Regions from separate parts of the Bacillus silvicola genome, predicted to be linked through region 1. Evidence: riboswitches for the same ligand, from Rfam matches in the RefSeq annotation. Region 1 holds a riboswitch; each other region holds the start of a gene.

What was found. A riboswitch is a leader RNA that binds a small molecule or an ion and turns the genes downstream of it on or off. The one in region 1 is predicted to bind thiamine pyrophosphate.
Region 2: linked by a shared signal. The riboswitch ahead of thiC (phosphomethylpyrimidine synthase ThiC) and the one ahead of thiM (hydroxyethylthiazole kinase) in region 1 are both predicted to bind thiamine pyrophosphate.
Region 3: linked by a shared signal. The riboswitch ahead of tenA (thiaminase II) and the one ahead of thiM (hydroxyethylthiazole kinase) in region 1 are both predicted to bind thiamine pyrophosphate.

Annotation. Positions count from the first base shown of each region.
Region 1 covers NZ_JBNGVC010000013.1:744,109-753,991, reverse strand. The annotation lists gene ACP6L7_RS25975 (PTS transporter subunit IIBC) at 1-708, shown strand, start outside; gene ACP6L7_RS25970 (endonuclease/exonuclease/phosphatase family protein) at 713-1,504, shown strand; gene ACP6L7_RS25965 (YhgE/Pip domain-containing protein) at 1,810-4,785, shown strand; gene topB (DNA topoisomerase III) at 4,827-7,016, opposite strand; TPP riboswitch at 7,321-7,430, shown strand; gene thiM (hydroxyethylthiazole kinase) at 7,503-8,312, shown strand; gene thiE (thiamine phosphate synthase) at 8,326-8,985, shown strand; gene ACP6L7_RS25945 (alpha/beta hydrolase) at 9,067-9,883, shown strand, end outside.
Region 2 covers NZ_JBNGVC010000013.1:1,500,135-1,510,017, reverse strand. The annotation lists gene ACP6L7_RS29845 (hypothetical protein) at 75-224, opposite strand; gene cydA (cytochrome ubiquinol oxidase subunit I) at 493-1,848, shown strand; gene ACP6L7_RS29835 (cytochrome d ubiquinol oxidase subunit II) at 1,841-2,866, shown strand; gene ACP6L7_RS29830 (arsenic transporter) at 3,197-4,555, shown strand; gene thiC (phosphomethylpyrimidine synthase ThiC) at 4,657-6,417, opposite strand; TPP riboswitch at 6,531-6,646, opposite strand; gene lldP (L-lactate permease) at 6,868-8,529, opposite strand; gene ACP6L7_RS29815 (magnetosome magnetite crystal formation protein family) at 8,827-9,144, shown strand; gene ACP6L7_RS29810 (metal-binding protein) at 9,276-9,767, opposite strand; gene ACP6L7_RS29805 (YkvA family protein) at 9,818-9,883, opposite strand, start outside.
Region 3 covers NZ_JBNGVC010000013.1:401,758-411,640, reverse strand. The annotation lists rRNA gene rrf (5S ribosomal RNA) at 62-177, shown strand; tRNA gene ACP6L7_RS24370 (tRNA-Val) at 183-258, shown strand; tRNA gene ACP6L7_RS24365 (tRNA-Tyr) at 267-350, shown strand; tRNA gene ACP6L7_RS24360 (tRNA-Gln) at 362-436, shown strand; tRNA gene ACP6L7_RS24355 (tRNA-Lys) at 441-516, shown strand; tRNA gene ACP6L7_RS24350 (tRNA-Leu) at 531-611, shown strand; tRNA gene ACP6L7_RS24345 (tRNA-Gly) at 641-715, shown strand; tRNA gene ACP6L7_RS24340 (tRNA-Leu) at 732-820, shown strand; tRNA gene ACP6L7_RS24335 (tRNA-Arg) at 824-897, shown strand; tRNA gene ACP6L7_RS24330 (tRNA-Pro) at 908-981, shown strand; tRNA gene ACP6L7_RS24325 (tRNA-Ala) at 997-1,069, shown strand; tRNA gene ACP6L7_RS24320 (tRNA-Ser) at 1,088-1,180, shown strand; tRNA gene ACP6L7_RS24315 (tRNA-Ser) at 1,236-1,328, shown strand; tRNA gene ACP6L7_RS24310 (tRNA-Met) at 1,353-1,429, shown strand; tRNA gene ACP6L7_RS24305 (tRNA-Asp) at 1,432-1,507, shown strand; tRNA gene ACP6L7_RS24300 (tRNA-Phe) at 1,516-1,591, shown strand; tRNA gene ACP6L7_RS24295 (tRNA-Thr) at 1,602-1,674, shown strand; tRNA gene ACP6L7_RS24290 (tRNA-Trp) at 1,681-1,751, shown strand; tRNA gene ACP6L7_RS24285 (tRNA-Ile) at 1,762-1,838, shown strand; tRNA gene ACP6L7_RS24280 (tRNA-Asn) at 1,846-1,920, shown strand; tRNA gene ACP6L7_RS24275 (tRNA-Glu) at 1,922-1,993, shown strand; gene ACP6L7_RS24270 (CBS domain-containing protein) at 2,125-2,544, shown strand; gene ACP6L7_RS24265 (DUF3965 domain-containing protein) at 2,816-3,967, shown strand; gene ACP6L7_RS24260 (hypothetical protein) at 4,208-4,540, opposite strand; gene ACP6L7_RS24255 (SH3 domain-containing protein) at 4,546-5,706, opposite strand; TPP riboswitch at 5,966-6,077, shown strand; TPP riboswitch at 6,138-6,240, shown strand; gene tenA (thiaminase II) at 6,326-7,021, shown strand; gene ACP6L7_RS24245 (ABC transporter ATP-binding protein) at 6,990-7,739, shown strand; gene ACP6L7_RS24240 (ABC transporter permease) at 7,739-8,491, shown strand; gene ACP6L7_RS24235 (ABC transporter substrate-binding protein) at 8,488-9,489, shown strand; gene tenI (thiazole tautomerase TenI) at 9,500-9,883, shown strand, end outside.

The sequences.
Region 1 (9,883 bases):
GTTATTGGTTCATCAGCAGCTTTAATGGGTATCGCATTCGCGATGTTCCGTAACGTAGATAAAGATAAGCGTGCAAAATATAAACCAATGTTCTTATCAGCAGCATTAGCAGTATTCTTAACAGGTGTTACAGAACCAATTGAATTCATGTTCATGTTTATTGCACCAGTATTATATGTTGTATATGCAATTACAACAGGACTTGCATTCGCATTAGCAGATTTAATTCATTTACGTGTTCATGCATTTGGATTTATTGAGTTAATTACTCGTACACCAATGATGGTTAACGCAGGTTTAACAAGAGATTTAATCAATTTCGTTATCGTTTCATTAGTGTTCTTCGGTCTTAATTTTACATTATTCAACTTCTTAATTAAAAAGTTCAATTTACCAACACCAGGTCGTGCGGGTAACTATATTGATAATGAAGATGAGTCATCAGAAGGAACAGGAAACGTACAAGATGGTTCATTAGCAACAAAAGTTATCGATTTATTAGGTGGAAAAGAAAATATTGCTGACGTAGATGCTTGTATGACACGTTTACGTGTAACAGTAAAAGATTTAGATGTTGTTGCACCAGAAGCACAATGGAAACAAAACGGTGCTTTAGGACTTATTGTAAAAGATAAAGGTGTACAAGCAGTATATGGCCCGAAAGCTGACGTATTAAAGTCAGACATTCAAGATATGTTAGGTGCGTAATAATATGAAATTGCTAACTTTAAATTGTCACTCTTGGCAAGAAGAAAATCAAATTGAAAAAATAAAGTATCTTGCTAAAGTAATTCAAGAAGAAGATTATGATGTGATCGCATTGCAAGAAGTAAGTCAGTCTATACAAGCTGAAAATGTATGCGGTAACAAGAAAAAAGATAATTTTGGACTTTTACTGCTAGAAGAGTTAAGAGCATTAAATGTAAAAGAATACAATATTATTTGGGATTTCTCTCATATTGGATATGATGTGTACGAGGAAGGATTAGCAATTATAACAAAGCACAACATTGTAAAGGAAGATACGTTCTTTATCTCAGAAAATAAGGATACAACGTATTGGAAAACACGCAAAATTGTAAGTGCAACAATTGCTTATAATGATAAGAATATAACGTTTTATTCTTGCCATCTTGGCTGGTGGAATGATGAAGAAGAATCATTCAAAGGTCAAGTCAATCGTTTAATGGAGCGTGTAAATAGCAATGGACTTTCCTTCCTAATGGGTGATTTTAATAACAATGCTCGTTTGCAAGGAGAGGGTTATGAGTACATTATGCAAAAAGGCTTATACGACACATATGAACTAGCAATGGAGAAGGATGAAGGAACAACTGTCCAAGGTGAGATTGCTGGTTGGGATGAAAATAAACAAAACTTAAGAATCGACTTAATATTAAGTAATCAAAGTAAAATGGTTAGTTCTTCAAAAGTTATTTTTAATGGTACAAATCGAAATGTAATTTCAGATCATTTCGGTGTAGAGGTACAATTAGATATATAATAGAAGAAATCCTCACAGATAATAAAAAGCTGTGAGGATTTTTTTGATGAATACAAGTATTTCCAAGAGAAAATACTTGTATTTTTTATGACATTTCCTATATATTTGTTATTATTGAATGTAAAACTAATTTGGTCATTTTGTATGCATACTTTTTCTACTTCGTTATATAATGAAGTAGGTGAAATATTTAATGGAAAAATAGTGCGTTTTTGGTTAATCCACGATGTAGAAAGTGATATAATTGCAAAATGTATGTATCATTTTCTAAAGAAGGAAAAATATATAATTAGGTGATAACTTTTATGAAACAAATTTGGCGTATTTATAAGACAGATTTACGAAATGTAGCCAAACATTGGGCTGCAATTGTTATTGTTTTAGGGTTAATGATTTTACCATCGTTATATGCATGGTTTAACATTAAAGCTTCTTGGGATCCTTACGGAAATACGAAAGGAATCCAGATTGCAGTTTCTAACCAAGATGTTGGATCAAATTTAAGAGGGAAAGATATTAACATCGGAGAAGAAATTGTAGATTCACTTAAGAAGGACAAAAATTTCGGATGGAAGTTTGTTGATGAAAAGCAAGCAATTTATGGAGTAGAGCGTGGAGATTATTCCGCAAGTATTACTATTCCAAAAGATTTTTCTGAAAAGATTGCAACAGTCTTGAATGAAAATCCACAGAAACCAGAAATTGATTACTATGTAAATGAAAAGGTGAATGCCATTGCACCGAAGATTACAGCTAAAGGTGCATCGGGTCTTACAGAAGAGGTTAGTAAAAACTTTGTTAAAACAGCAAACGGTGAGATTTTTAAAATCTTCAATGACCTTGGAATCGATTTAGAAACTAACTTACCGAGTATTGAGAAGGTCAAGGATCTTGTCTTTAAGTTAGAAGCACAGTTCCCAGAAATGAATACACTTGTGGATAAGGCATTAGATGATGCAACTCGGGCAGAAGATGTTGTGAAAGTAGCGCAAAAAGAGTTACCAGTTGTAGAAAGTGTTATGAATGATGGGCAAGAAGCGTTAGGGAATTTAGATAAATTCTTTGCGAGAAATGATGAAACATTGAAACGTGCTCCAGGAACTATTAAGAATAATTTAATTGTAATGCAACAAGGTTTAGATAGTGCGGCAGCAATTACAGATTTCTTAAAAAATCCATCATTTGATTCTAATCTGACACTTCCAGATCCGGCTAAATTCCCAGTGTTGCCTAATATAACTATTCCGCACGTACCACAAATACCAGAAATTCCAGCGTTACCGCAAGTGAATGGTGAGGGGTATAAAAATATTGCTAAAAATATTGATCAAACTGTAAATAATGTTTTTAGTTCGATACGTGTCGGAACAACTTATGCACAAGGTGTTATAAACGGGTTACAAAATGGTAATTTTGATTCGGAAAAAGCGAAACAAGACCTTAATAAGGTTTCTGAGAATCTTCAAGGTCGTGCAGATAGTGTTTCATATTTAATTGATATCTTTACTAAATTTAAAGAATTTGCACCAACTGATTCTGGAAAAGACTTCTTCCAAAAACGAATAGATAAATTAACGAATCTTAAATCAGCTATAGAAAATGCAAATGGTGGCGTTAAAGATATTGCCAATATTATTGGTACTGGGCAAGAAGTGAAACAAGATGTAAGAGACGCTACTAATAAAAAGTTAGATGCAATAAATAACTTGGTAAATCAAGCAGAAGCAGATTATAATACGACATTTGTAGCAGATTTCGAAAAAGCAGTAAGCACAGCTGAGCAATTGAAAAACACAGCTGAAAATGTAAAAGAAGACGCTCAGCAGTTAAGAGGGAATTTAAATCAAGATATAAAAGCAGCAAATGATTTAGTAAACCAAACAAATGAAGCATTAGACAATGGTAGAGAAAAATATGATAAGGCTGTAAATGATTACAGCAGATTAAAAACGGAGCTTGAAAAAGCAAGAGAAGACTTAAGTAACAAAGGTGTTAATGGATTAGATTCTACAAAAGTAGCCTTAAATGATTTAAATGGACAGTTCAAAGCAGGATGGAATTTAGTTAATGATATGATTCCGGTTATGGAAAGTACAAATAAAGTTTTGGGCGATGTGAATAGTGATAAAAATCTTAATGGCACAATTGCTAAGTTAAATAAAGCAAAAGATGGTTTGCAAAAAGGAATGGATTTAACTGATAAAGGAATTGACGCTATTAATAAAGGTCAAAAACCAGCAGCAGATGTTATTGAAAGTATTAATCAAGTGTCTAAAAATGTTTCGGGCCAAATTGGTGACATTTTAGCTAAGTATGACTCAGAAATCACTCCAAATTTCAATGCAGCAATTGCTCGTACAAAAGAGATGTCTAAAAATACATCTCAAATTTTAGGCGAGGCAGATAAGAAGCTTCCAGATGTGAAAAAATTACTTGAAGACTCATCAAAAGGCTTAGTAGATGGTCAAAAGAAAATTGCAGATATTAAAGCTGAAATGCCAGCTACTGAGAAAAAGATTAAAGAATTAGCAAATAAAATTCGTGATTTTGAATCAGAAGAGGATATAAAAGACATCATACGCTTATTAAAGAATGATGTTGAAAAGCAAAGTGATTACTTCGCGAATCCAGTAAATTTAAAAGAGAATAAATTATTTGCAATGCCGAACTACGGTTCAGCAATGTCACCATTCTATACAGTGCTTGCATTATGGGTAGGCGCATTATTAATGGTTTCGTTATTAACGGTAGAAGTACATGAAGAGGGCGCAAATTATAAGAGCCATGAAGTTTACTTCGGACGTTTATTAACATTCTTAACGATAGGTCTTTCACAAGCGTTTATCGTATCAATGGGAGATATATTCTTACTCGGTACGTACGTAGTCGATAAGTTCTGGTTTGTGTTATTTAGTTTATTTATCGGTGGAGTCTTTGTTTGTATCGTATACTCACTCGTTTCTATTTTCGGAAACGTTGGGAAATCGATGGCGATTATTTTACTTGTACTACAAGTAGCAGGATCGGGTGGTACGTTCCCAATTCAAATGACACCACCATTCTTCCAAGCGATTTATCCGTTCTTACCATTCACATATGCAATTAGTGCAATTCGTGAAACAGTTGGCGGAATGCTTTGGGATATAGTAATAAGAGATTTACTTGTGTTAAGTGTTTTCGTAGTAGTTATGATTATTGCTGCGTTATTACTGAAAACACCAATTAACAAATCGAGTGAAAAGTTTGTTGAGAACGCAAAAGGAAGTAAAATTATTCATTAAAAATAAAAGGTTCCTACCGATAGTGGTAGGAACCTTTTTGTTTAATCAAATTTTAATTTCTTTAATGCTTCTGCGAATGGATTGTTTAATGGTTCTTCTTCTTTGTTCTGTTGTTTCATATATTTTTGGACGTCACGTTTATCAGCTTTGCTGCCGGATTCTTTTTTACGTCTCTCTTGGAATGTAGAAAGTTTCTCACGATAGCCACATTTACATGCGAAAATTTGGCCCGCTCCTTCACCACGTAGTTCTAGTTTCTTCTTACATTGCGGACAACGAGCGTTTGTTGTACGAGATACATTTTTACGATGACCACACTCACGGTCTTGGCAAACGAGCATTTTACCTTTTTTGCCGTTTACTTCTAACATCGGTTTACCGCAGTCTGGACAAGACTTCGTTGAAATGTTGTCATGTTTATATTTTTTATCACTCGATTTAATTTCAGCAACAATTTCTTTCGTATAGTTCTTCATTTCTGAAATGAATACTTCTTTCTTTAATTTTCCTTTAGCGATAGCTTCTAACTTTTGCTCCCATTCACCAGTTAGTGTAGGAGATTTCAGTTCTTCTGGCACTAAATCAAGTAACTGACGGCCTTTTGAAGTAATATGAATATCTTTACCACGTTTTTCAAGTAAGAACGAATTGAATAACTTGTCGATAATATCAGCACGCGTTGCTACAGTACCTAATCCACCAGTTGACTTTAACGTGTCAGCAAGTTGTTTGTTTTGCGTATCCATGTATTTTGTTGGGTTTTCCATCGCTGAAAGTAATGTTGCTTCATTAAAGCGTGCAGGTGCTTTCGTTTGACCTGATGTTTGGACAATTAGTTTTATGTTTAATGTATCGCCTTTTTCGATTCGAGGTAAGATTTGTTCTCTAACATCATCGATTGCATCATCATCTTCAAATCGATTTTCATAAACCTCTTTCCAACCAGCATGTAAAATCGTTTTTCCGCGTGCGATGAACGTTTCGTCACCAATTTTCGTGCGCAATGTTAGTTGTTCATATTCAAAGGCCGGGAATAAAACAGCTAAGAAACGTTTTACAACTAAGTCATAAATTTTACGTTCTTTATCTGTGAAAGCTGAGAAGTTTACATAGCTCTCTGTTGGAATAATTGCGTGATGATCACTTACTTTACTATCATCAACAAATGATTTATTAGATTTTACAGGTTTCTGCAATACTTTATGTGCTAAAGGACGGTATTCTCCAACTCCGCAAGCTTTCAGACGCTCTGGAAGTGTTCCGACAATATCAGATGAAATATAGCGTGAATCCGTACGAGGGTACGTTAAAACTTTATGCTGTTCATATAATTTTTGCATAATGTTTAATGTTTCTTTCGCAGAGTAACCAAATATTTTATTCGCATCACGTTGTAGCTCAGTTAAATCGTAAAGACCAGGAGCGAACGATTTCTTTTGTTTTTTATCAATGTCTACAACAGTAGCATTTTGCTTACTGATTTTATTCACAAGTGCATCGATTTTTTCTTTATTGAAGCTGCGACTATTTCCTTTTGTATCTTGCCAAGTTAGTTTTAATCTCTCAGCTGTTTGAGCTTCGATACCATAGTAAGTTTGAGCTTTGAAATGTTTGATTTCATCTTCACGGTTTGCAATCATGGCTACAGTAGGTGTTTGGACACGACCACAATTTAGTTGAGCATTAAAGCGAGTAGTTAATGCTCGAGTCGCATTAAGGCCGATATACCAGTCAGCCTCTGAACGTGCGACAGCAGAAGCGTATAGATTATCATATGCTTTTCCTGGTTTTAAATTTGCGAAGCCATCTTTAATTGCTTTATCGGTAACAGATGAAATCCATAGACGTTTAATTGGTTTCTGCATTTTAACTTTATCGATAATCCAGCGTGCGACCAACTCTCCCTCACGACCGGCGTCAGTAGCTATAATGATTTCATTTACATCTTTTCTAAGAAGCTGACTTTTTACAGCGTTAAACTGTTTCCCTGTTTGTTTAATAACGGTTAGTTTTAAACGCTCCGGTAGCATTGGTAAATCTTCTAAATTCCACTGTTTGTATTTTACATCATAGCTTTCTGGATCAGCTAATGTAACGAGATGACCTAAAGCCCAAGTAACAATATATTTACTACCTTCAAGATAGCCGTTCCCTTTTTTATCACATTTCAGTACACGTGCGATATCACGTGCAACAGAAGGTTTTTCAGCAATTACAATACTTTTTGCCATATTTAAAAACATCCTTTCAAATTTCCATACGTTAAATATAGCATACATCGTTGTTCTATTCAGTCTCGCGGAAGGTTTGAGTTATTTGTGATGAAATATACCGGGGAGAGTTTTACTTATGTAAATAAAAGATTTATATAAATGTCAGATTTTAAAGGGTATCCATTGACATTGTAAATGAATTTCATTTTTATTATATAAAGGTGAAAAATGGTTGAACCAGGAGAGTTAAGATCTCTATCATTCTTAAAAGGAAAGAACTTGTTATTTTATTAGAATAAGAGTAGACTCTGAAGTAGATGAATAAGTAACACATGGGAGTTTGTGGATGCAAACTGAGAGTATGACTAATCCGTCATTGACCATTTGAACCTGTTGGATAATGCCAGCGTAGGGAGAGTGTAAAAGCACATGTTCAGGCACTTTGCGTACGCGCAAAGTGCCTTTTTGTGTATCTCCCATCATTATAGTTAGGGGATGAGAAGGATGAATAGGAAAGAAATTAGTAAAGTAGTGGATTTGGTGAGAGAGTCTAATCCGCTCGTTCATAATATTACAAATGTTGTTGTAACAAATTTTACAGCTAACGGTTTGTTAGCGTTAGGGGCATCGCCTGTAATGGCGTATGCAAAAGAAGAGGTAGCAGAAATGGCTAGCATTGCTGGAGCTCTTGTATTAAATATGGGTACACTTCGTTCTGAAGAGGTAGAAGCGATGTTACTTGCTGGAAAATCGGCAAATACAAATGGTGTACCAGTATTATTTGATCCGGTTGGGGCAGGAGCAACATCGTATCGGACAGAAGTTGCGAGACATATTCCGGCTGAAATCGATTTAGCGATTATCCGCGGAAATGCAGCTGAAATAGCGAACGTTATTAATGAAAGATGGGAAATTAAAGGGGTAGACGCCGGTGCTGGAAATGGCAATGTTGTAAATATTGCAAAACAGGCAGCGGATGAATTAAATACAGTTGCGGTAATTACTGGAGAAGAAGACGTTGTTACAGATGGAGAGCGAACTATTCTTATTCGAAATGGTCATCCCATTTTAACGAAAGTTACGGGAACTGGTTGTTTACTAACTTCTGTAATAGGAGCATTTGTAGCAGTAGAAAAGGATTATGTAAATGCAGCAGTAGCGGCATTAACTTTTTATGGTGTAGCTGCGGAACTGGCAGCTGCTAAGACAGTGGAAAAGGGACCTGGTAGTTTCCAAATTGAATTTTTAAATCAGTTAGCGAATACAACTTCAGATGATATTGAGAAGTATGGGAAGATTGAGCTTATACAGTAAGGAGGGGAACTAGATGCCGCGTATTACAAAGGCTGAAATGTCTAGATTACTATCGGTATATTTTATTATGGGAAGTAACAATTGTACGAAGGAGCCACTACAAGTATTGAGAGATGCACTTGAAGGCGGTATAACAATTTTTCAATTTCGTGAAAAGGGGGAAGGCGCTTTAACGGGAGAGAAACGTATTTGTTTCGCAAAAGAACTACAGGCAATTTGTAAGGAGTATGGTGTACCATTCATCGTAAATGATGATGTGGAACTAGCTCTTGAGTTAGATGCAGATGGCGTGCATGTTGGACAAGATGATGAAGGAATTACTTCTGTTCGTGAAAAAATGGGAGATAAAATTGTTGGTGTATCTACCCATACAATTGAAGAAGCACGCTGGGCAATTGAAAACGGAGCTGATTATTTAGGTGTTGGCCCTATTTTCCCAACGAGTACGAAAAAAGATACGAAAGCTGTGCAAGGAACGAAAGGTTTAGCTCATTTTAGAGAACAAGGAATTACAATACCGATTGTTGGCATTGGTGGGATTACGATTGAAAATACCGCTTCGGTTATAGAAGCCGGTGCGGATGGTGTCTCTGTTATTTCTGCGATTAGTTTAGCGGAATCTGCGTATGAGAGTACGAAGAAGCTAATAGAGGAAGTAAGTAAGAGTTTGTAGAAAAAAGCTATGTAGTATTAAAACGCTACATAGCTTTTGTTTGTTTTTGATATTAAAAATTAGAAATAGGGAGGAGATTGTTTGAAACGGAATAGGTTTGTAGAGTTGCAAAATGAGTTGTTTCGTTTATTTGAAAAAGGGGAATTTGATGCCGTTTATAGATGCATAGATGAAACGAAAAGGGAGTTTCCTGAAAGAATGGATAAAACGAGTTTTTGGCAAGCTTGTGCATATTCAGTGGAAGGTAAGCATGAAGAGGCAATTGCTATTCTTAATGAAGCCATACAAAGGGGAATTTGGTGGAACCCATATACACTCATGCATGATGAAGATTTAAAAGGATTACAGGATAAAATAGATTTTAAGCCGATAGTCAAAAAGTGCGAAGAGATTTTGAAGGAGCATCAGATGATGAGTCAGTCAAAATTATTTACTTATGGAAATGAAAAAGCGCAGGCAGGTATATTTTCTTTACATTGGAGAGGATCAAACATAAATGATTTTGCACCATATTGGTGTGAAGAAGAAATACTACATGAGTATATGTTAGGTTTTTCTCAATCCTCACAAATATATGGAATGAATTCTTATAGCTGGGATAATCATGAGATAGCTATAAAAGATGTTATGAAAAATTTTAATGATTTTACAAATAAATATAACTTGGAAGATATCATCATCGCGGGAGCTTCTCAAGGGGGGAATATAGCAATAGAGTTAGCGTTAAAGAATATGTTAGCGACTCAAAAGTTTATTGCGGTTATACCTGCTATTCGAGATGTAGAGGCAATTGAAAGTATCGTTATATCGAATGATATAACGAATGTGAAAGGGTATATTGTCACGGGAGATAAAGATCAATTTTATGAAAACACACTTCAAGTAATGTCTATGTTCG
Region 2 (9,883 bases), 760 kb from region 1:
AGTAAGGCTAACCTAAATTTATCAGAACATACGCGAATATAAAAAAGACAATCCTTTAGATTGTCTTTTTTATATTACCCCTCACAAACCTCTTTAGAAGGTCTATATAGCGATTCCACAAGTCGATCATATTCACGACGCGTAATTTCTTTATTATATAACTTTAATAATAAATCTCTATGCTCTTTTGAAAATGCCATCTTTTTAATGACTTCAGGATACATAAGACACCCTCTCCATTTCACATAAACTTCTTCATTTCATAAACGTAACACGCCAAAAAAGAACTTATGTTCGCATAAAAGATTATAAAATATTCTTCTCTAAAAAACAAACAAAATATTACACAATAAACATTTCTTTCTTTTTCGAATATTCAAAACCATATTAACACATTCCTTTTTTTTAATGCATATATATTTTTGGCATTTTATTGAATAAATCTTCCAATTCAATCAGAAAATAATGGCAAAAAAGAAGAGGAGTATACATATGGATACCGTAACATTAGCAAGAGCATTTTTTGGTTCTTCACTAGCATTCCACATTATCTTTGCAACACTTGGAGTCGGGCTTTCATTGATGATTTTTATAAGTGAAATACTCTATCACTGGAAGAAAGATTCCGACTATGCCATTATGGCAAAAAGATGGACGAAGGCTTTTGCTATCCTTCTCGGTGTAGCAATTCCAACTGGAACAATTGTTGGTGTACAAATTTCACTTCTTTGGCCTGGTTTCGCCAAAATTGTTGGCCAAGTTATTTCCGTTCCGTTTCAAATTGAGATTTTCGCCTTCTTTTTAGAGGCTTTATTCATGTCTATTTATGTATATGCAGCTGATAAATTACCTCCATTTATGAGGTTAATCTCGTTATTTTTCGTTATGATTGGCGCCACTGCATCCGCCGTGCTTATTACATCAGCAAATACATGGATGAATACACCTGCGGGCTTTTCAATGGGACCAGATGGCTCAGTTTTTAACGTTGATCCTTGGAAAGCTTTCTTTAACCCAAGCTTTGGCACAAGTGCATTCCACGTCGTTATTACAGCTTATGCAGCCGGAGCAGCCGTCATCGCTTCCATCGCTGGATTTAAATTATTAAAGAAAAATTTAAGTGCGCGTGAAATTGCTTATCATAAAAAAGGATTACTGTTAGGGCTTGTCGTTACATTTATTACAGGTGCTACGATGTGGATTTCGGGACATGAATCAGCGATTGCCTTACATAAGCACTCACCTGAAAAACTAGCATCTGCTGAAGCTTTATTTGAAACGACATCACACGCTCCTTTATCGATTGGCGGGGTTGTGGATCCTAATACACTTGAACTAAACTATGCACTCGAAATTCCGAACATGCTCAGCTTACTAGTTGGACTCGATCCTAGCACTGTTGTAAAAGGGCTAAATGAATTTCCTCAAGAAACATGGCCACCATTTTACACACATACTCTGTTCAACTTAATGGTAGGCACTGCTGCCTTTACCTTTGCAGTTGCAGCGATCGCTCTCTTATATTGGTACTTTGTTTACCGGAAAAAAGGAGCAGAGTTACCGAAGTGGCTTCTTTGGGGAGCTGCCGCATGCGGGCCAGTTATGATGCTCGGTATTGAATTCGGATGGATTTTCAGCTGTAGTGGTCGTCAGCCGTGGACAATTTATGGTATGCAACGTACAGTCGATGCTTCTACACGCGCTGATTTCGTCGGTCCTTTATTTATTCTATTCATCATTTTATATATCGGACTCGGTATTTTAACAGTCTTCGTACTACGGACATTCTTTAAGAGACATCCGTTAAAGAATGACTTACACCACCAAGGAGGCGATTCTCGTGCATGAGGAAAGCATTGCAATCATCATCTTATGGGCTCTTATTTTCGTATACAGTATATTAGGGTCCATCGATTTTGGCGCAGGTTTTTGGGGCATGGTATATGCTAAACATCCAACGCTCGCTGCCAAGCTTGCTAATCGGTACTTATCACCAACTTGGGAAGTAACAAATACGTTTCTTGTCTTTGTCGTTGTCGCTTTTCTCGGTTTCTTTCCAAAAGCGGCCTTTACACTTGCAACCGTTATGTTCGTACCCGTTATGTTAATTTTAGTACTCGTTGCGATTCGCAGTACATTTATGGTATTTGCTTACTCCCTGCCAAAGTACCAACACCTTCTTCGGATTATTTCAGGTATTACTGGGCTCTTAATCCCAGCTCTATTAATTACCGTTCTACCTGTTACAGAAGGTGCCTATATTACGATGTCTGAAGGAAAAGAAGTGCTCCTTTATGGAAAGCTTCTTTCTAGTCCTGTTATTTATTGTTATATGCTCTTTGGACTAACTTCGGAACTATTTCTATCATCTCTCTTTCTTGCTGATTTTGCGAGAGAACAAGGTTCAGAAGATGCATATAGAATCTATAGAAGAAATGCCATCATACTTGGTCCTGCAACGCTCGTGACTGCTATTATCGCTCTCGTTGTAATGGACCCTAAAACACACTGGCTTATGCAAGGCTTAATAAAGCAATTCCCATGGTTTACAGTCTCTATCGTTTTATTTGTTATCGGATATTCCTCCCTTTGGTGGACAAATAAGAAGTATGGCACACTAGGATTTCCTCGCATTGCAGTTTTAGCTGTCGTCGCTCAATATGCATTTGCAAGCTACGCTTACGGCGTCGCCCATTTACCGTATATCATTTACCCGGATGTAACTGTATTTACAAGCTTTACGACGGTCGAAACATTCTATGCACTTCTTATTCTTTACGCAATCGGAATTGCAATTTTACTACCCGGATTCATTTTCTTCTGGAATTTATTCTTGAAGGATCGAACTTTTTTGAAGGAAAAATAATAAAGTGAAACTTTAATCAGTGGGGTCTTTACGGGCAGCAGGGCTCCCACCTAACTTCTTTGCTCCAGCCGAATTTTGAGGTGGGAGTCTTACTGCCCGGCAAATAGCGGGATAAACGAGGGGCATTCGTACATAGAATGCCCCTCATTTATTAGACATCTATCCTAATAGTTATTACACTAGTATGTATACTTGTCCTATAGCTCAAAAAACACATATTCACTCTATTCCATTATATGTCTAGTTCTTCTTATTTCCTGCTGAATATACTACCAATATAAACTTGAGACAAGCTACATTTTCAAGGGAAAATAGAAAGGTAGGTTAAATATGAGCATTGAAATATGGATTACTATTATTGTATTCTTCTTAACGATGATTGTTATCTTTTGGCGACCTCGTGGTTTAAATGAGGCGTGGCCGGCAGCAATCGGCGCTGGTATTATCCTCATTACTGGACTTGTATCAAAACCAGACGTCATGGACATTATAAGTAAAATTGGAGGCGCCTCCATAACGATATTAGCGACCATCGTTATGGCAGTTATATTAAAAAGCTTCGGCTTCTTCCATTGGGCTGCAGCAAAACTCGCAAATTTAGCGAAAGGTTCCGGACACCGCCTATACTGGTATATTCAATTACTATGCTTCCTTATGACTCTTTTATTTAATAATGACGGTAGTATTTTGATTACAACTCCAATTTTAATTCTTCTTCTGAGAAATCTTCAATTAAAGCCTCATCAACAAATTCCTTATTTATTAAGTGGCGCTTTAATCGCTACTGCATCTAGTGCACCAATCGGTGTAAGCAATATCGTAAACTTAATCGCATTAAACATCGTCCATATGACCCTTTATATGCATACTGCTATGATGTTTGTACCTGCAACATTAGGATTATTGTTTATGTCATGGCTCATGTATACAGTTTTAAAGAAAAAACTTCCGAAAAAACTACCTGTTTCTTCTTATGATATTGAAGAAATTTTCTTCACAAAAAACTTCCATCCGTTAAAAGGAAAAAATTCTGTTGATACAAAACAAAAACGTACAAAATTCATGTTAAAAGTATTAGGCTTCGTCTTCCTTATGCGCTGTCTTCTATTCGTTGCATCCTTCTTATCGATTCCAATCGAAATTGTTGCCGGACTCGGTTCACTCGTTCTTCTCATCTGGAGATGGTACTACTTACGAACAAACCCTGTCGATATTTTGAAAAAGACACCGTGGCACATTTTAATTTTCGCATTCTCTATGTATGTCATTATTTACGGGCTTCACAACGCAGGATTAACAGCGGCGCTTGTTCACTGGCTCGAGCCACTTGTAAGTCAACATCTACTCTATGCTAGCTTTGCAATGGGCGGACTCGTCTCCCTCCTCTCTAACGTCTTCAATAACCACCCTGCACTTATGATTGGTACAATCACATTAACGGAAATGGGACTAGACCCAGTCACATTAAAAACTATCTACCTCGCAAACATTATTGGTAGTGACATCGGTTCACTATTATTACCAATCGGTACGCTAGCTTCCCTCATTTGGATGTATATCCTGAAACAAAACAAAATTAAAGTAAAATGGAAAGACTATTTAAGTGTATCCCTTATCGTTATTCCTCTCACAACAGTCGTCACATTATTCCTCTTATACTACTGGGTACACCTCTTCTTCGCCTTATAAACGACAGAAGCCCGCTTTGCTACCGTCTTAGCAAAGCGGGCTTCTTCTATATTTAAGTTAGGTACTACAGTGTGATCAATCAAGTAAAGAGGTGTAACGTGTTATTGGTATAAATGACTACCAGTGTCCTTAAATTCTTTCGCTTTCGCTTTCATCCCTTTTTCAATTGCTTCTGTCGTTTCTAAATCATTTTCTTTCGCATATTCACGAATATCATGTGAAATTCTCATACTACAAAACTTCGGTCCACACATTGAACAGAAATGAGCCGTTTTCGCGCCTTCTGCTGGCAATGTTTCATCGTGATATTCCATCGCACGTTCAGGATCTAAAGATAAATTAAATTGATCGCGCCAACGGAATTCAAAACGAGCTTTTGAAAGTGCATCATCACGCTGATGAGCCGTTTTGTGCCCTTTCGCAAGATCAGCCGCATGTGCTGCAATTTTGTACGTAATAACACCCTCGCGGACATCATCCTTATTCGGCAATCCTAAATGTTCTTTCGGCGTTACATAACAAAGCATCGCCGTTCCAAACCAACCAATCATCGCAGCTCCAATTGCTGATGTAATATGGTCATAACCTGGTGCGATATCTGTCGTTAACGGCCCAAGTGTATAGAACGGCGCGCCCTGACAAATATCAAGTTCTTTCTCCATATTCTCTTTAATTAAATGCATCGGCACATGCCCAGGTCCTTCAATCATCACTTGCACATCATGTTTCCAAGCAATTTTCGTCAATTCACCAAGCGTTTCAAGCTCAGAGAATTGTGCTTCGTCATTTGCATCTGCAATCGAACCTGGACGTAATCCATCTCCAAGAGAGAACGAAACATCGTACTGCTTCATAATTTCACAAATCTCTTCAAAATGAGTATATAGGAAGTTTTCTTTATGATGGAATAAACACCACTGCGCCATAATCGAACCACCACGCGAAACAATACCTGTCGTACGCTTTGCAGTAATCGGAATGTAACGAAGTAATACGCCAGCGTGAATCGTAAAGTAATCAACGCCTTGCTCCGCCTGCTCAATTAACGTATCACGATACACTTCCCACGTTAAATCTTCTGCAATTCCATTTACTTTTTCAAGCGCTTGATAAATCGGCACTGTGCCAACTGGTACAGGTGCATTACGAATAATCCACTCACGCGTCGTATGAATGTTTTTACCTGTAGATAAATCCATAATCGTATCTGCCCCCCAGCGCGTTGCCCATGTCATCTTCTCTACTTCTTCTGCAATAGAAGACGATACAGCAGAGTTTCCGATATTTGCATTGACCTTCACGTGGAAGTTACGTCCGATAATCATCGGTTCTGCTTCTGGATGGTTAATATTCGCTGGTAAAATAGCGCGACCTTCCGCGATTTCCTTACGAACAAACTCAGGCTCTACTCCTTCACGAATCGCGACATATTCCATCTCAGACGTAATGATGCCATTACGCGCATAGTGCATTTGCGTAACATTTGCACCTTGCTTCGCTTTAAGCGGTTTGCGATCCATTTGCGGGAAAACAGGTGTATGTTTCGAAGCCACCTTTACACCGTCATCCTCCGGTTTCACTTCGCGCCCTTCGTATGCTTCTACATCACTACGCTCCAGTATCCAAGAGTGGCGTGGCGCCTGCAACCCCTTTTCCAGCTCCACTTTATACGCAGGATCTGTATAAGGACCGCTCGTATCATACACACGAATCGGCGGATTCGGAACGCCGTTTGTATCGCTTTGTTCAATCTCACGCATCGGCACTTTCATACCTTCGCGTGGTCCATCCACATATACTTTCTTACTTCCTGGTAAACTCGATTTCAATTCAATTTGCTCAACTGAAACAGATTGTTTCATAACTTATGTTGCCCCCCTGTACGTGACAAGGACGAGATATGGCCAGCGTATGCCAAAATAAAAAGAGCCAGGTCCATAAAAAAATAAGGACCTGGCTCATAAAAGACATCATTATGTAAAGCCGTTAACTTCCCTACGCTGGTACGAGCCAGATCAGGTCCAAAGGGTTAAGAAGATCACGCGCTTCTCTCTCAGCCTACGCATACGTTAGGCACCCCTAGTTTATCACTGATTTAATTTTCAATACTTTCCCATCATACACGATAATCTGAAAAATGCAAAGTTTATTTCTTTTGTTGTTTATCCCGCATTAACGGGCCGTAAGACCCCACCTCAAAATTCAGCGGAAGCAAAGAAGTTAGGTGGGGATCAACTGCCCGTAAAAGCCCGATTGGTTCAACTAATAATCAGTGGGGGATGAACAAAACCCCCACTGATTAAAGTTTCACTTTATGGAATCATCCACGTTAAATAATATGCTTGAACATACGTCATAATACCAACAATAATTACGAAGAACAAACTATGCTTCACTGTAAAGCGGAATAAATCTGATTCTTTTCCAGCAAGTCCAACTGCCGCACAAGCAATTGCAATCGATTGCGGAGAAATCATTTTTCCTGTTACACCGCCCGTTGTATTTGCTGCAACGAGAAGTACTTCAGATACACCGACTTGCTGCGCTGTAATCGCTTGTAAATTCGAGAACAGTGCATTCGCTGACGTATCAGACCCTGTTAAGAATACCCCAATCCAACCTAAGAATGGTGAGAAGAACGGGAATAGTCCGCCAGTTCCAGCAAGTGCTAACGCTAATGTAGAAGATAGACCAGAATAGTTTGCGATAAATGCGAATCCTAATACGAATCCGATAGATAGAATTGGCATCTTCAGTTCGTTTAACGTTTCTTTAAATGTTACTACTGCATCTTTTGCACTCATTTTCAAAATAAAGATAGAAATGATACAAGCAATTAAAATTGCTGTTCCCGTCGCTGATAAAATATCTAATTTCAAGATTGCTCCATACGGCGTTGGTTTATTTACAATTGGCTCTGCTTTCATTACTAAATTGTGCAAGCCCGGAACTTCAAACTTAAACACAAGACTTTCTAAAGCACCGCCCGGAGCAAATAACGCTTTAAAGAAACTTTGGCTCCAAATGACTACCATCACAGTCAAAATAATGAACGGAGACCATGCTTTTACGACTTTTCCTACTGTTAGTTTCGGCATAGATGTCACCGTCGTCGCCGCAGCTACTTCACTATTCGCTTCTTTAGATTGATAAATTTCTTTCGGCTGCCAAACTTTTAAGAATAGAGATAAACTCACTAAACTTACAAGTGCTGACGTAATATCAGGAAGTTCTGGTCCTAAAAATGTCGCTGTAATAAACTGTGTAATTGCAAATGAACTACCCGCTACAAATAGAGCAGGCCATGTTTGTCTTACCCCTTTAAATCCATCCATTAAAAATACGATAAAGAACGGAACAAATAATGATAAGAACGGTAATTGATGTCCAGCCATTTGCCCGATTTTATGCGGATCAATACCAGTTACTTGTCCAGCTACTGTAATCGGAATTCCCATCGCTCCGAATGCTACTGGTGCAGTATTTGCGATTAAACAAAGACCAGCCGCATATAAAGGATTTAAGCCAAGACCTGCAAGAAGTGCTGCCGTAATCGCTACTGGTGCACCAAATCCTGCTGCCCCTTCTAAAAATGCTCCAAATGAAAAACCGATTAAAATAACAAGTAAACGATGGTCATTCGTAATTGATAATACAGATGCACGAATAACATCAAATTGACCTGTTTTCACGGAAATTTTATATAAAAATACTGACATAATAATAATCCACGCAATTGGCCATAATCCGTATAAGAAACCGTATCCCGTCGCTGCCATTGCCATTGTGAATGGCATTTTATATGCAAATAAAGCCACCAAAATTGTAAGTACAACTGTAATAAATCCTGCCACATACCCCTTCATGCGGAAAACTGCTAAAGCTAAGAAAAAAAAGATAATCGGAATAAGTGCGACCGCTGCAGAAATCCAAATGTTCCCGAACGGATCATAAACTTGTGTCCATGTGTTCATTGTTCTCTCCCCCTCAATAATCCCCTTTTAAATAAACATAACCCCATCAATAGACTATCAGGTCATCATACCTTTAAGTCTAAAAATAAAAAACGTTTGAGAAAACGTTTTCATCTATTTCCATTTATACTTTATCACATCATTTTCCATTAAAAAAGATTTTTTTGAAAATTATATTATTTAATGCGAAAATCTTACAAAATCGTCACGTTCTTGTAATGTTCATCGATAGTAAGCTTGCAAAAATTATTGCATAATAATAGTATAACAACGGACATTATTTATGAGGTGATATATATGAACGGAAACAAAATACTAGCTGCTTTATCATACTTTAGTGTACTATTTGCCCCTATCTTATTCCCAATTATCGTGTGGATTGTGGGCGATGCTGAAACAAAACCACATGCAAAACGTGCGCTATGGACACACATTATCCCAAGTATCGCTACATTCATTGGCTTAACTATTTTAGGAATTATGGGCATCGGATCTGATCAGGCAGATGTAACACTTGGAATTGGCGCAATGATTGTCTTATGTATTTGCGGAATCATTAGCTTATACTACTTCATTTGGAACATCGTAAAAGGTATTAAAGTACTGAAAGCTTAACTTTAAACAAACGTTTGATTAAAAAGAAACTGTCGCATGGTGGTAAATGAAATTTTATCGGCGATGCGACAAGCATAACCTACCTATTAATAAGAAGAAACCGTCCCAAAATACCTTTTGGGACGGTTTCTTTATCTTCTTCGTTTCTTCTTTTTTCTCATCATTTTCTTTCGGCGTGTGTTCACTTTATCCGCTATAATGTGGAGCGTACTCGCCACTACAATGCCCATTACGAACGTTACAATTTCAACCTCATGTTTCTTCGCAATTTCTATTAAATTTCCATCGAATGCGATTACATTTAATAGGAATAAAAACGGAGAAAACACGATTAACATGTATGCAATACGAATAATATCACCAATTATAATCGTATGTGTGAAGAAGGAACGATGGGGCATTACGCTCCTATATGGATACCAAAAAATGCGGAGGAATCCCCATTTATTATACGCATTACTATACGTATCTAAATCCGGTGTTAAAAATGAAGTACCTACTAAAAAGCCAATTGCAAAAGTTAATAAAAAATCAAAATTTGTTAATCCATACGAAAAGAGCATAAACAAAACAACTGGAAGAGATATTAAGTTTATTTTCGTATGCGTTTTTCCTGATGGCATAATGCACTTCCTCGCTTACGTTCGCCCTGTCACCATATGACAGTTCTCACCTATTGATCTAATTTTTGATCGATAAATGATGTGTCTATCTCCGAATCAAACCATTCTGCCAACTT
Region 3 (9,883 bases), 340 kb from region 1:
AAAACTTGTTGACTTTCAAAGGTGAATGAGTTATAATGATTCTTGTCTTAAATGAATACAGTCTGGTAATGATGGCAGAGAGGCCACACCCGTTCCCATACCGAACACGGAAGTTAAGCTCTCTAGCGCCGATGGTAGTTGGGACCTTGTCCCTGTGAGAGTAGGACGTTGCCAGGCAAAATGGAGGATTAGCTCAGCTGGGAGAGCACCTGCCTTACAAGCAGGGGGTCGGCGGTTCGATCCCGTCATCCTCCACCATATATGTCGGAGGGGTAGCGAAGTGGCTAAACGCGGCGGACTGTAAATCCGCTCCTTCGGGTTCGGCAGTTCGAATCTGCCCCCCTCCACCATTCTTAATTAATGGGCTATAGCCAAGCGGTAAGGCAACGGACTTTGACTCCGTCATGCGCTGGTTCGAATCCAGCTAGCCCAGCCATTAAGAGCCATTAGCTCAGTTGGTAGAGCATCTGACTTTTAATCAGAGGGTCGAAGGTTCGAATCCTTCATGGCTCACCATTTTAATCAAATATGCGGGTGTGGCGGAATTGGCAGACGCACCAGACTTAGGATCTGGCGCCTTTGGCGTGGGGGTTCGACTCCCTTCACCCGCACTTTTAATAAAATAACTCATACATGTCTTGCGGAAGTAGTTCAGTGGTAGAATACAACCTTGCCAAGGTTGGGGTCGCGGGTTCGAATCCCGTCTTCCGCTCCAATTTTCAATATGACATGCCGGGGTGGCGGAACAGGCAGACGCACAGGACTTAAAATCCTGCGGTGGGTGACCACCGTGCGGGTTCGACCCCCGCCCTCGGCACCATATGCGCCCGTAGCTCAATTGGATAGAGCGTTTGACTACGGATCAAGAGGTTAGGGGTTCGACTCCTCTCGGGCGCGCTTTTATTAACGGGAAGTGGCTCAGCTTGGTAGAGCACCTGGTTTGGGACCAGGGGGTCGCAGGTTCAAATCCTGTCTTCCCGATTTTCCCAAAAACATGGGGCCTTAGCTCAGCTGGGAGAGCGCCTGCCTTGCACGCAGGAGGTCAGCGGTTCGATCCCGCTAGGCTCCACTTTATTTTTTATATGTCGGAGGTATACCCAAGTTCGGCTGAAGGGATCGGTCTTGAAAACCGACAGGCGGTGAGAATCGCGCGGGGGTTCGAATCCCTCTACCTCCTCCATTTTTTCAAAAAAAGTGGTTTAGTTACATATAAAAAAATATTGATTTTCCTTCATGGAGGTATACCCAAGTTCGGCTGAAGGGATCGGTCTTGAAAACCGACAGGCGGCGAGAGTCGCGCGGGGGTTCGAATCCCTCTACCTCCTCCATTTTTTCAAACAATATAATATCGTCGCGGGGTGGAGCAGTACGGTAGCTCGTCGGGCTCATAACCCGAAGGTCGCAGGTTCAAATCCTGTCCCCGCAACCAATGGTCCCGTGGTGTAGTGGTTAACATGCCTGCCTGTCACGCAGGAGATCGCCGGTTCGACCCCGGTCGGGACCGCCATTTATGTTGGCTCGGTAGCTCAGTCGGTAGAGCAGAGGACTGAAAATCCTCGTGTCGGCGGTTCGATTCCGTCCCGAGCCACCATTTTTTTTATGCCGGCTTAGCTCAATTGGTAGAGCAACTGACTTGTAATCAGTAGGTTGGGGGTTCAAGTCCTCTAGCCGGCATCATTTAGGGGCATAGTTTAAAGGTAGAACTGAGGTCTCCAAAACCTCCAGTGTGGGTTCGATTCCTACTGCCCCTGTAAAGTATATGGGCCTATAGCTCAGCTGGTTAGAGCGCACGCCTGATAAGCGTGAGGTCGATGGTTCGAGTCCATTTAGGCCCACCATATATATTCCGCAGTAGCTCAGTGGTAGAGCTATCGGCTGTTAACCGATCGGTCGTAGGTTCGAGTCCTACCTGCGGAGCCATGGCCCGTTGGTCAAGTGGTTAAGACACCGCCCTTTCACGGCGGTAACACGGGTTCGAATCCCGTACGGGTCATAAAAAAAGAGTCAGCAATGTGCTGACTCTTTTTTATTATGTGTATGCCTCTTTTTTATCATCTTATTTTTCTCAAATAAATAAAGGGATTTAGGAAAAGCTATGGTATGTATTAAAAGGAGGAGATAAAAATGACGCGAGTTAGAGACTTTATGAGTACTCATATTGTACATTGTACCCCGTTAGATAATGTATATGAGGCTGCTGTAAAAATGAAGGAAGAATCGGTTGGATTGATTCCTGTTGTTGAAAATGAACAAGTTGTTGGGCTTGTTACTGATCGAGACTTAGTTGTTCGTGGGATTGCTGAAAAACATCCTGGATCTAATAAAATTACAAATATAATGACAACAAACATTGTTTCAGTTTCTCCAGATGATTCGATTGAAAAAGCTACAGAATTAATGGCACATTATCAAATTAGACGCTTACCAGTAGTTGAGAGTGGGCAACTTGTGGGTATGCTAGCACTAGGTGATTTAGCTATAAGAGAATCGGCTGATGATCAAGCTGGCTTTGCTTTAAGTGAAATCTCGGAGCACATGGAATAAATTATGTATAAAGATCAGATACATTATTCTAGTATATATGGATTAAACTAATATGTTAGCGTGATGTATCTGAGACATTATATAATAAGTATAGCGTTAATATTTTCGACAGTTTTTTTAAATTTGTTATTCCTAATTTTTAATGAGAGAAAAAATGATATACTAATAGATATAAGTATTATGATAGATTTTGAATATAACGATATTTATTGTTAATGATGTAATAATGAATTAATATTTCCTACATAGATAAAAAGGAAAGGGGAATTATATGAGGGCTGCACAGGGCGATCCAAATTGGAATTTGGTTACAGATACATATATAGAACCAAACAATTTCGCTAAGTTATTTTCTTTGCTTGTACCTTGTCATCCAAAAGGTGAAGGGAAAGAGCGAACTATATTAGTATGGAAAGAAAAAGAGTTTTATAAAGAAGAAAATTTAGCGGCATTTATCGTATATGGAATGAATAAAGTAAAGGGTTTACCGCAGTTTCATAAAGATGAAATTCCAACTCTAGTACGTATTCTGCGTTTATGTCAAGAGATTGGTTGGTATGAAGAGGCAAATGATTTTATGATAAGCCAGGGACTAGATGAATTTGTCCAAACTTCATTGGAATATGAAACATGGGATCTTTTGACGCAAGCGGTTGCTTTAAACTATTTAATTATTAAATATCGTATTGGTGAATTAACAGATGGCGATGTAGAAATTTGGAATCGAGTTAAATTTAGTGAGAAATGTATAACAGATTGTAAACATCTATTATCTCATAAAGAAGTATTGGAATTTACATTTTTTTATATGTGTAAGCGAGCTAAAACACTATCAAAAGAACAATTAAATAGTGATATGATGAATCTAGCGATGTATTGTAATACTTTTGTGTATGATTTGTATACACATGACTTATTACGAAAGTATCGTAAGTGTACAGATTTTCTATCATATTATGGACCGAGTCAAGTAGTTTTAGCTTGTCAAAGAGCTGTGCTTTCTCAAATTTCAGATCGATTAGATCCATTAAAGACAACACATGTAGATGATTATTTATATGTGATGAAAGAAATGATGGAGCATATGACGATAGGGGTAATGGATCGATATGGTCATTTTATTGGAAAGTTGCTATCATATGTACCATTTTTTGAAATGATTCAAGTTCCACAGCATGCATATTATTGTGAAGAATTACTGTATATTTGTAAGGGTATTGAATACAAAGAAGAAACACTACGCAATTATATATTTATACAATTACATGATTGTTTACCATCATTCTTTAAACAATTTCTTAAAAATAAGCGTTATGCAACGATTCATGATATTCTTTTCTATTGGTGCGACGATGAACAAAGAATGAGCTTAGAGAAAAAATATAATCTTAGTTTTATTTATGAAAAATATGCTTGTGGATAAACCGTATTTTACATATTAAAAATTAATATAAATTAAAAAAGGATCTCAAGTTTATGTGAGATCCTTTTTTTTAGTAAAACAAGGAGAAAGTAACTAAGATAAGAAATAACATTCCATAAAGGAGAAATTGTGCAGTAGAACTTCCTTGTATACCAAAAAAAGTATTCATTTTTTCATATAAATTCAGTATATATTTCATTGGATTATCTTTGAAATATTGGTACACAGTGTCTCCTCTTTCTAAGCTTCTTGTTCATGTTTTTGGTTATGAGGAACATTAACGTATCTAGCTATGAATAATAAAACAGTCATAAAGAATACAGGAAGTACGGTAGATAAATAAAAACCATTATTAATTATATTTGTTATAAGAGCACTCAAAAGGAAAATTACATTATAAATATGGGCTATTTTTTGTTTTAGCCGCATTTGTAATGCTTCCATAATGATTTCTAAGGCAACAAAAGCAATAATAATAGATAAAAATACAGTGTTCGTATTATAAATGATTAAACAACAGATTAAACCAAAAAAGGACAGGTATTCAATAATGAGAGGTATATTGCGTGGCATAGAATTTACCTAACTAAATATGGCAGTGGGTTCACTGCATTTGTTTTTTCAAAATTCCATTCCCCATTATGTAATTCAAAATGGAGATGTTGCCCGTATGAATGACCTGTATTTCCCATATGACCGACTAATTGTCCAGCTTGCACTTGATCCCCAACTTGTACAGCACGATCCTTCATATGAGCATAAACTGTTGTATATAATTTTCCATTTATTTGATGGGCGACGAACACGACATTGCCGTAGCTAGCCGAATAATAAGATTTCACAACTTTACCTGTAGCAGCAGCTTGAATAGAGATGTTGCCTTGTGCTGCAATATCTATACCATAATGCATTTGTTCCCAGCGCATATCAAAAGTTGAGCTAATTCTTCCTTGAGTTGGAAATTTGAAAACAGCTGGAATTGATGAAGGTTGAGCTGTTTTAGTTTGTGATTGATTTTGATGTTGCACTACATAGTGTTTTGCTACATATCCGTATCCTGTGCCAAAACGAATTTTATACCAAGTACCTACCGTTTCTACTACTTGTACTTGTGTACCATTTTGTAATGAACCAAGTAGAGTGCTACTTGTACTAGCGTTGCTACGTACATTTAATTTTGGTGTTGCAACAGTATAAGAAGGAGAACCTTGTACAGTTACACCTTTTACTAGAGGTGTGGATCCATTAGATACAAATGTTTTTTGTACGTATCCAATTTGACCATTATGTAATATTTTGTACCAATCCCCTTGTTCACCTTGAATGGTAATGAATTGACCATTTGGTAATATATCTAGAATAGAAGACTCTGTATTAGGTTCAGAACGAACGTTTAATGCGTTTGCATTTACGATATATTGATTCTTTGATTGAACATTTTTTTTGAATAGAATTGCATCTTTTTTCATATAGCCTGTTTTGTTGTTAACAGATACTTTATACCAATCTTGAGTTGTCTCAAGAATAGTAACCGGGCTATTAAATCGAATATTATCAATTATTGCACTGTCTGCATTGTTATTTTGATGTAGTGCAACGTTGTCAATTTTTACATATCCAGTTTTTACTTTAGATGGTTGCTTAGCAGCCGCTGTTTGTATACCGGATTCTCCCATAGAAGGAAGTAAAGAAACAATTGCTATAGTAGTTGCTGTTAAAGCTGTAGCTTTCATATTCATGTAATAAAGACCTCCTCTAGTTGTATAGTTGTATTTTTATTATAGTATAAAGATATAATATATTGGTCGTATTCACATAAATGTAATATGAAATCAATAAAAATAATGTTAGAAGAGAGGTTCGTATATAAATATTGTATATATCATTTGCGGGGGCGCATTTATATTTGTTCAACATGTTAAGATTTAATTCGCAATTAAGAAAATTAAAACAGTTGATGATGTCTTATTACGGTGTTATACTGACAGTGATAATTTTATAGTTTGCTAGGAGAGCTGGTGTTGCCAGCTGAGAGTGGGCCGTAAGCCTTTGATCCTTTTCATTACCTGATCTAGATTATGCTAGCGTAGGGAAGCAATTCGGACACTAACAATGAGTCCCCGTTTCTTTGCGTATAGAAACGGGGCTTTTTTATTTGAAAAATTCATATTGAAACCACTAGGGGTGCTTGATGTGCTGAGAGAGGAATAATCCTTAACCCTTACAGACCTGATCTAGGTAATACTAGCGAAGGGAAGTGGAACAACGAATAAATGTATAATTTTATTTGCTGTAACCACTTCTTATATATAGAAGTGGTTTTTTATTTAGGTACATATATTGAAAGGGGAAATAGAAATGAAATTTTGCGATAGATTATTAGAAACTGTGCAACCTGTTTGGGAGAAAAGTCATAATCATCCGTTTGTAGTAGGTATGGGGGATGGCACGTTAGAAAAAGATAAATTTCAGTATTATATTATTCAAGACTATTTATATTTGTTAGATTATGCAAAGTTATATGCGATTGGTGTTGTAAAAGCAACGAATCCACAAGTTATGGCAAAGTTTGCAGAGCAAATAGATGGTATTTTAAATGGTGAAATGACGATCCATAAACAATATGCAAAAAGACTTGGTATTTCTGTACAAGAGATGGAATCTGCGAAACCATCTGCTAAAAATTTAGCTTATACAAATTATATGATGTCTGTATCTCAAAATGGCACACTTGCGGAATTAATAGCAGCACTTCTACCATGTATGTGGAGTTATTGGGAGATTGGAAAGCGTTTAAATGATATTCCTGGAGCAAGAGATCATGAGTTTTTTGGTGAGTGGATTCAAGGATATAGCTCTGAAGAATACGGCGACCTTTGTATTTGGTTAATAGACTTATTAAATGAAATGGCGGTTGGAAAGTCTGAGAAAGAACTAGACCGATTAGAGGAGATTTTCTTATATTCCAGTCGATTTGAATATTTATTCTGGGATATGTCCTATCGTAAGGAGATGTGGGGATTTGAGGAGCAAGAACATACTACAGTTTCATAATGTTTCTTTTCATTATGATGAGAAACCAATCATCAATGAATTAAATGCTTCTATACAAGATAAAGAGTTTGTAAGTATTATCGGACCGAGTGGATGTGGGAAAAGTACTTTATTTCGCCTTATTACAGGATTAGAAGAGGCAAGTACTGGACAGATAGAGCTGATAGAAACAAAGAGTCATCCTGTAGGGTATATGCCTCAAAAAGATATGCTCTTACCGTGGAGGACGATTATTGAGAATGCTGCTCTGCCGCTAGAGTGTCAAGGTGTGCAGAAGAAAGAAGCACAAGTAAAAGCGAAAGAACTGTTACATAAATTTGGGTTACAAGGATACGAGGCGAAATATCCGAAAGATTTATCTGGTGGTATGAGACAACGTGTATCTTTTATCCGAACTTTATTAACGGGCGGGGAGATATTATTGTTAGATGAACCGTTTAGCGCATTGGACGCTTTAACGAAGGCATCTTTGCAAGAATGGTTGTTTGAACAATGGAAAGAGTGGGAAAAAACAATTTTATTTATCACTCATGATGTTGAAGAAGCGTTGTTTCTTTCTAATCGAATTTTGGTTGTAGAAAATCAACCGATAGCAACTTTAACTGAGCGAATTGTGCCGCTTGAGCGTAACCGAACACGAAAGGATTTATATAAGCCTGAAGTATTGGCGCTTAAAGATGAGCTCCTTAGTATGTTACAAAGGCAGGTACTTGTATGATGAACCGTTTGAAAGAATTAGTTCCTGCTCTTACACTTTCTAGTATTTTACTCGTTATGTGGGAAGTAGGGGCAAGAATTGTAGATGAGATGTACATTTTACCGCCACCATCTGCAATTGTAATGAAGATATGGAAACTAAAAGACATATTATTTACGGTTCATTTACCGGCAACGTTATACGTCGTTTTAATAGGTGTTGCTATTTCTATCGTATTAGGTGTGGGGCTAGCAATGTTAATGAATGCGAGTACGTGGATGGAAAGAGCATTTTACCCATTATTAGTAGCTTCGCAAACCATCCCGATTACAGCACTTGCGCCCCTATTTGTTTTATGGTTTGGATATACGATCTGGAGTAAGGTTGTTGTCACAGTTTTAATTACGTTTTTCCCAATTGCGGTCAATACGTATGATGGACTGCGTAGTACGAAGAAAGAGTGGGAGGAGCTCTTAGTTACGTATGGTGCAACGAAAAAAGATATTTTTCTAAAGCTAAAGTTGCCATCTGCTCTTCCTTACTTTTTCTCAGCGTTAAAAATTGCAGTTCCGCTTAGTGTGATCGGGGCGGCAATTGGAGAATGGCTCGGTGCACAAGCTGGGCTTGGATATTTCAGTAAAAGAATGATGACGCAGTTAGACGGAGCTGGTGTATTTGCACCCATTGTATTGTTATCATTATTAGCTATTTTCTTCGTCATACTTATTTCCATATTAGAAAAGAAATTTATTAGTTGGAGGAAACATTCATGAAATTATTAAAACGCATCTTTGTGTTTACATTATTAGTTGCAATGATTGCAGGATGTTCGAGTAATTCAGCATCAGATAAGAATAAAACAGAAAAAGAAATAACAGTAATGCTTGATTGGTACCCGAATGCGGTACATAGCTTTATTTATACGGCAATTGAAAAAGGATACTTTAAAGAAGAAGGAGTAAAGGTGAATATTAAATTCCCTTCTAATCCGACTGATCCATTAACGTTAGCTGCTGCAGGGAAAGTGACAGTTGGTCTGTATTATCAGCCAGATGTTGTCATGGCCAGAGCAAATGAACAAATTCCAGTAAAATCAATTGGAGCTGTCGTACGTTCGCCGTTAAATCATGTTGTATCGCTGAAATCAGCAGGTATTAAGTCACCTAAAGACTTAGAAGGAAAAACAGTTGGATATTCTGGAACCCCTTTAAGTGAAGCATATTTAAAAACGATGGTAAAAGAAGATGGTGGTAATCCAGATACAGTAAAAGTAGTCGATGTTGGATTTGATTTAGTACCAGCGTTAATTACGAAAAAAGTAGATGCTGTAACAGGAGCATACATTAACCATGAAGTACCTGTTATGCGTCATGAGGGCCATGAACCAGCATACTTTAATCCAGCTGATTACGGAGTACCGAACTATCATGAGCTTGTGTTTGTAACGGGTGATAAAACGTTGAAAAAAGATAAAGAAGCATTGCAAGCCTTTTTACGTGGGGCACAAAAAGGGTATGACTTTATGAAGAAAAACCCTGATGAAGCATTAAATATTTTATTAGATCATCAAGAAAAAGAAAACTTCCCGCTTGTACCAGAAGTTGAAAAAGAAAGTATGAAAATTTTATTAGAGAAGATGGAAACGAAAGATGAGCCATTCTTATCGGATTCAAAAGAGTCATGGGAGAAACAAAACAAATGGTTGAAAGACAAAGGAATGACGAAAGAAATCGTTCCAGCCGATGAATTATTTGAAAACATTTTAAAGTAGGCGAATGAATATGAAAAATGAGCTCCATGTAATCTCAAATGGCCATATGCCATTCGAAGAGTTAGTGAATGTAGCGATGCAAATTGAGAGTGAGATTGATTATTTGCATATTCGTGAGCGTGAGAAAAGTACGAAGGAATTGTATGAAGGTGTGGAAAGTCTTTTGGGGAAAGGCTTTCCGGCATCGAAGATAGTGATAAATGATCGAATTGATATTGCTATTCTATTAAATATTCCGCGTGTTCAGCTAGGATATCGAAGCGCAGATGTAAGGTTAGTAAAAGAAAAGTTTTCTTATTTGCATGTTGGCTATTCAGTACATTCTCTAGATGAAGCGATAGTGGCATTTAAAAATGGAGCGGATTCCCTCGTTTACGGTCATGTATTTCCAACG